3 regions of the Pseudoalteromonas sp. CuT4-3 genome follow, and region 2 is predicted to be linked to each of the others. Evidence: predicted binding sites of a transcription regulator. Region 2 holds the regulator's gene; each other region holds the start of a gene.

What was found. The regulator MetJ, encoded in region 2, represses methionine synthesis genes. The targets are predictions, from matches to a motif close to TAGACGTCTAGACGTCTA.
Region 1: metK (methionine adenosyltransferase) is a predicted target of MetJ. The motif match lies at 1,480-1,497, and genes of this name have one in related genera.
Region 3: VOI46_RS12930 (methylenetetrahydrofolate reductase) is a predicted target of MetJ. The motif match lies at 1,182-1,199, and genes of this name have one in related genera.

Annotation. Positions count from the first base shown of each region.
Region 1 is NZ_CP142030.1:2,753,270-2,755,549, reverse strand. Features, by position in the region: gene metK (methionine adenosyltransferase) at 227-1,378, opposite strand; gene tkt (transketolase) at 1,683-2,280, shown strand, end outside.
Region 2 is NZ_CP142030.1:395,855-398,134, forward strand. Features, by position in the region: gene VOI46_RS01755 (malic enzyme-like NAD(P)-binding protein) at 1-930, shown strand, start outside; gene metJ (met regulon transcriptional regulator MetJ) at 992-1,312, opposite strand; gene metB (cystathionine gamma-synthase) at 1,581-2,280, shown strand, end outside.
Region 3 is NZ_CP142030.1:2,803,161-2,805,440, forward strand. Features, by position in the region: gene VOI46_RS12925 (pitrilysin family protein) at 1-983, opposite strand, end outside; gene VOI46_RS12930 (methylenetetrahydrofolate reductase) at 1,243-2,199, shown strand; gene VOI46_RS12935 (sensor domain-containing diguanylate cyclase) at 2,277-2,280, opposite strand, start outside.

The DNA.
Region 1 (2,280 bases), 1.3 Mb from region 2:
ATTCAAAACACGATTAGTTTAGCGTATTAAATAGCGCACTGACTGCGTTAAAATTATTTATATAAAATAACTGTACGCCGTAAATTCACTTTGTTATTGCACTATTTTTTGGGTGCTATGATAAACAACTAAATTAATGCAATTGATATAAAGCGCATAATTAGCCTTTGCTTTAGATATAAAAACGGCCCTTAAAAGGGCCGTTTATTATTTAATGCATTTTGGCTTATAGGCCAGCCGCTGCGCGAAGTGCGTCTGCTTTATCTGTACGTTCCCATGGGAATTCGTCACGACCAAAGTGACCGTATGCCGCTGTTGGTTGGTAGATAGGGCGCTCTAAATCAAGCATTTGAATTAAGCCGTAAGGGCGTAGGTCAAAGTGCTCACGAATAAGCTCAATTAAACGACCTTCTTCAAGCTTGCTTGTACCAAAAGTTTCAACGCTGATAGAGGTAGGCTCTGCTACACCAATTGCGTAAGATACTTGTAGCTCACACTTATCAGCAAGGCCTGCAGCCACTACGTTTTTAGCTACGTAACGTGCAGCGTATGCAGCTGAGCGGTCAACTTTTGATGGATCTTTACCTGAGAAAGCACCGCCACCGTGACGTGCCATACCACCGTATGTATCTACGATGATTTTACGACCCGTTAAACCACAGTCGCCCATAGGTCCACCAATTACAAAACGACCCGTTGGGTTAATGAAAAATTTAGTCGCGCTAGTAATAAGCTCGGCAGGAAGTACCGGCTTAATGATGGTTTCCATCACGGCTTCAACTAAGTCATTTTGCGAAATTTCTTCAGCGTGCTGAGTAGAAAGTACAACTGCATCAATACCTACTGGCTTGCCGTTTTCGTATGCAAAAGTTACTTGAGATTTTGCATCTGGGCGTAACCAGTTAAGCTCGCCGCTTTTACGTACTTGCGCTTGGCGCTGTACTAAACGGTGTGAGTAAGTAATTGGCGCAGGCATTAGTACTTCTGTTTCGTTACATGCATAACCAAACATAAGGCCTTGGTCGCCAGCACCTTGTTCTTCTGGGCTAGTACGGTCAACACCTTGGTTAATATCAGGAGACTGCTTACCAATAGTGTTTAAAATTGCACACGAGTCTGCATCGAAACCCATGTCTGAATGCGTGTAGCCAATTTCACGTACTGTTTTACGTGTAATTTCTTCAATATCAACCCATGCGCTAGTGGTAATTTCACCACCAACCATAACCATACCGGTTTTTACGTAAGTTTCGCACGCAACACGGGCATGAGAGTCTTGCTCTAGGATAGCATCAAGTACCGCATCAGAGATTTGATCGGCGATTTTATCCGGATGACCTTCAGAAACAGATTCAGAAGTAAATAAATGTTTTGCCATTGTATTTCTGCTCACAAATATTGCGCTTCACAAACGTCGGTATTAGCGCTAAAAAATTAAGGGGCGTATTTTATCTAAAACAAAACTCCTTGCATAGTGTTTTTACGCCTAGACGTCTAAATAAAATGAGTAATAACTTTTTGGTCTTAAAAAATATTCATAATAGCCCATTTTTATGGGGTTTTTAATTGCACAGTGCACCCACATTAAGTAAGAATGGTTGCTATAACAGCTCTTAAGTTACTTAAGGGTATTAACGAACACATAAGTACCCGCGCAAATACACATAAAGGTAGGAGAATTCATGCCATCTCGCAAAGAACTTGCAAATGCTATTCGCGTCTTGTCAATGGACGCAGTACAAAAGGCCAAATCTGGCCACCCTGGAGCCCCAATGGGCATGGCCGACATCGCAGAAGTATTATGGCGCGATTATCTAAAGCATAATCCAACTAATCCAGAGTGGGCTGACCGTGACAGATTTATTCTTTCAAACGGCCACGGTTCAATGCTTATCTATTCTCTATTGCACCTAACTGGTTACGACTTACCACTTGATGAAATTAAAAACTTCCGTCAAATGCATTCTAAAACGCCAGGCCACCCTGAGTACGGTTATGCACCAGGAATTGAAACTACTACGGGCCCACTAGGTCAGGGGATCACAAATGCGGTAGGTATGGCGATTGCTGAAAAAGCGCTTGCTGCACAATTTAACCGTGAAGGCCACGACATTGTTGATCACTACACATATGCATTTATGGGTGACGGTTGTTTAATGGAAGGTATTTCTCATGAAGCATGTTCACTTGCTGGCACATTAGGCCTTGGCAAGTTAGTGGCTTTTTGGGATGACAACGGTATTTCAATCGATGGTGAAGTTGAAGGTTGGTTTAGCGACG
Region 2 (2,280 bases):
TCTATTGATATTGAAGTTAAGCATCGCACCACCGAAGACTTTATAAATACAGTGACTAATATTGCCGATACGTTTGGTGGCATTAACTTAGAAGATATTAAAGCGCCAGAGTGTTTTGAAATTGAAAAAGCACTTATTGAGCGTTGCAGTATTCCGGTTTTTCATGATGACCAACACGGTACCGCTATTGTAACTGCGGCAGGTATGCTTAACGCCTTAGAAGTGCAGGGCAAATCAATAGAAGATGCCATTATTGTATGTTTAGGTGCAGGCGCTGCAGCGGTTGCTTGTATGGAGCTGTTAATTAAGTGTGGTGCACTGCGCGAACATATTTATATGTTAGACCGCAAAGGGGTTATTCATACTCGCCGCGATGACTTAAACGAATACAAACAGCTTTTTGCTAACAATACAGATAAACGTACTCTACAAGATGTAATTGCTGATGCTGATGTGTTTGTAGGTGTATCGGGTCCTAACTTACTTGCACCTGAAGATCTAAAACTAATGGCTGATAAGCCAGTGGTGTTTGCATGTTCAAACCCAGATCCTGAAATTGCACCTGAGCTTGCGCACAGTGCACGTAAAGACTTAATTATGGCAACGGGGCGTTCTGATTTCCCTAACCAAGTTAATAATGTTTTATGTTTCCCGTTTATTTTCCGTGGTGCACTTGATGTACGTGCAAGCGCAATTAACGATGAAATGAAAATAGCGGCTGTTGAAGCTATTCGTAGTATTGCTAAAGAGCCAGTGCCTGAGCAAGTATTAAAAGCAGCGGGTGTAGAAAAGCTCGAATTTGGTGCAGACTACATTATTCCTAAACCGATGGACCCGCGTTTATTACCACGTATAGCCAAGGCGGTTGCTATTGCTGCTGTTGAGTCGGGCGTGGCACAAATTGACTTACCGGAAAATTATATGGCGTAATATATAGCGCTGAAACAAAAAAACCTCAGCATGCTGAGGTTTTTTTGTTTAAAAAGACGTTTTATTCTTCGTCTAAAATAGGCACTTCTAAACCCATTTCTTGCATTATTTTTTTAACCTCTTCAGGTACTTTTTCTGCGTTATCTTTACGTAGGTCATCATCATTAGGTAATGGCTGGCCTGTAAAGGCATGCAAAAATGCTTCGCATAGTAACTCGCTGTTTGTTGCATGACGCAGGTTGTTTATTTGACGACGTGTACGCTCATCAGTTAATACTTTTAATACATTTAGCGGGATCGAAACGGTGATCTTTTTAACTTGCTCTGATTTTTTCCCGTGTTCTGCGTATGGGTGAATATACTCACCATTCCATTTAGCCATAAGATGTATCGTTGCCTCAGATTATTAATTTCTCACACGGCGTAAAAAGCGTGTAAATATGCGTGAAATTCTATCGTTTTAAAAAAGATAGTCAAATAATAGATAGCAATCTATCTTAATAAGCTGGCTGTAATAGTAAATACAGCCTCCTTGAAGTTTTACACATCTGTTATTTTTAGCCATCTAGAGCTTTAAAAGCTTTGACTTATTATAATGGATAACTTACTCTTTTAGACGTCTAAACATCCAAATTGATCAGGTGACGAATATGAGCGAAAAAAACAAAGCAACCATTGCTGTACGAAATGGGGTTGATGCCGATAAACATCATGGCGCCGTTGTACCGCCAATTTATTTATCGACGACTTATTCGTTTGCCGATTTTGATACTAAGCGCGCATACGACTATGGACGCAGTGGTAATCCTAATCGCGATATTTTAGCTGACACTCTAGCAGAGCTTGAAGGTGGCGCACGCGGAATTATTACTGCTACGGGCATGGCAGCAGTGCACTTAGCCACACAGTTATTAAATAACGATGATACATTGGTTATTCCTCACGATTGTTATGGCGGCAGCTACCGTTTATTTACGTCGTTAGAAAAGCGCGGCTTGCTTAAACTTAAAGTGCTTGATTTAACTAAACCAGAAAGCCTAGAACAAATTTCAACCATTAAACCTAAATTAATTTGGATAGAAACACCAAGTAACCCTGTGCTGCGCCTAACGGACATTAAAGCCGTGACGGATATAGCTAAACAGTGCGGTGCATTAGTGGCCGCCGATAACACCTTTTTATCACCGGCATTACAAAACCCAATTAAGTTTGGCGTAGATATTGTTGTGCACTCAACCACTAAATATATAAACGGCCATTCTGATGTTGTAGGCGGTTCAGTTGTTGCTGCAACACAAGAGCTAGGTGATGAGCTTGCTTGGTGGGCCAATAACATTGGTATTACCGGCG
Region 3 (2,280 bases), 1.3 Mb from region 2:
ACAACTAGCTCTTGGTATAAATCGGAGTTATTAGAAAAATAAAGCTGTGAGATTAAATCAAGTGCGGCTCTGTCCTTTTTAGCAGGCTCCCATGCAGCACCTTTGTAAGATACAAGCAACCAATGACCAGGCAAACCTTCGTTTTTCTCATGTACATATTTAGGTGCTTGCTGCGCAGGCTCAGCTTTAATATCGGCAACGTAATCGCCTTTTTCCCAGCCACCCCAATGTTTTTTAACCATAGCCATTGTAGCTTGTGGGTCAACATCGCCCACAATCACTAGCGATACATATTCAGGCTTATAAAACTTATCAAAAAATTCTTTACCGTAAGCCATTTGATCTGGCATGGCTTCTATATCTTCAAAAAAGCCCATGGTGGTATGTTTATAAGTGTGCGTATCAAACGCTTCTTCGCGTACTGCGCTCAATAACTTACGAATTGGGCTGGCGTTATTTTTTAAATATTCCCCTTTAACCGTTAGCGCTTCGGTTCTAAATTGCTCTTCGGTGTAGGTTAAGTTTTGAAAAATATCGGCTTCAATTTCAAGTACTTTATCAAGGTGCTGCTTTGAAAAGTTTAAATGGTAGTTTGTGTAATCGTTAGTGGTGTAAGCACGGTTATCGACCCCTGCACTTTTAAATATGGCAGTGTATTCCTCTTGCGGAAATTTTTTAGAGCCTTTAAACATCATGTGCTCAAAAAAGTGAGCAAAACCGGTTTTACCTGCTTTTACTTCATTACGCGAGCCAACCGAGACCGGAATTTGCAGCGAGACGACATCGGGGTAATCAGTTTTAACAACCATTACGCGTAAGCCGTTATCAAGCTCTTCGATTAAGTACTCTTGCGAAAATACACGTTCGTCAGCTTTTGTTGTTTGCTGTTGTTGTGCCGCTTGGGTGTTTTCGCTTTGCTGTGTTGCGCAGCCTGTTAGTGCCAGCGATACCGCTAAGCTTGTTGCTAGTAATTTAAATTTCATTGTTGTCCCTTTTTAAATTGAGCAAATTTGTTATTAGGTTTAATACTAACTCGCTTAGATTATGCCCCAAAGCCACTAAATATAAGAGCTCATCGGCTATTTATAATGTAAACAACTGTGTCAATTCCCTATTTTAAAAACATTTAAGTATGAAAAAAGCTCAAGTTGATTGAAAAACTTTCACTAAATAAATCTATCTAGACGTCTAAATGGCTGCTATATTAAATTACATACATTGGACTAAGCTGGAATGAGGATTATGGCTTTATCACTACAAGAAAAAATAGAAGACACCAATCAAGGTGTTTATCTTATTGGTACTACTCCACCTAAAATTGGTACTGATAAAACGCAACTAAAAATCATTGCAGAAAAACTACTTGCTCGCTTACACGAAATTGAATACGACGGCGTGATAATTTACGACATTCAAGATGAAAGTAGCCGTACAGATAAAGCACGCCCATTTCCGTTTAAACAAACTGTAGACCCACGTGAATACAGTCACTTACTACGTAATTTATCTGCTCCAGATGTCATCACTTACAAAAGTGTGGCACAACGTGGTGTAGAGGAGTTTAAAGGCTGGTTGGATGAAACTAAAAACGACTACGATTTAAAAAATGTCGTTTTAGTGGGTAGCCCCTCATCGGTAGGTGATATAAAACTAAGCTTGCCCGATGCCTATAAAACATTGGCAGAGCAAAGTGATGACTTCTTTTTAGGGGGCGTTACCATTGCTGAGCGACATTCAAGTAAGCGAAATGAACACGAGCGCCTTATAGAAAAAACAGCACAAGGTTGTCAGTTTTTTATATCGCAAGCGGTTTACGACGCGCAAGCAACTATAGAGCTAATAACAAGTTACGCGCGTACCTGTAAAGCACAGGGTATTACACCAAAACGGATTATTTTAACGTTTACGCCGTGCGGTGGCGATAAAACCTTAGAGTTTATGCAATGGTTGGGTATCTCAGTGCCAGAGGCCACTAAATGGCGCATGCTTGATGCAGACAATACCTTAAGTGAATCTGTACGTATTTGCCGAGAAAATCTCGACCTAATACTCAAAAGTTGTGCGCACCTAGATGTGCCACTGGGCTTAAATATTGAAAGCTTAACAAACCGTAAAGAAGAAATTGACGCATCAATAAACTTATACCGTTTATTAAAAGCTATTATGGAATTAAACCTAGCCGAAAAACAAATCGCTTAAAGCCTAATTATCCCCGTTTATAGCAAGCCTAATGGCTTGCTTTTTTGTTGCTATGTTTAAGTGTATTACTTTTATTATTAT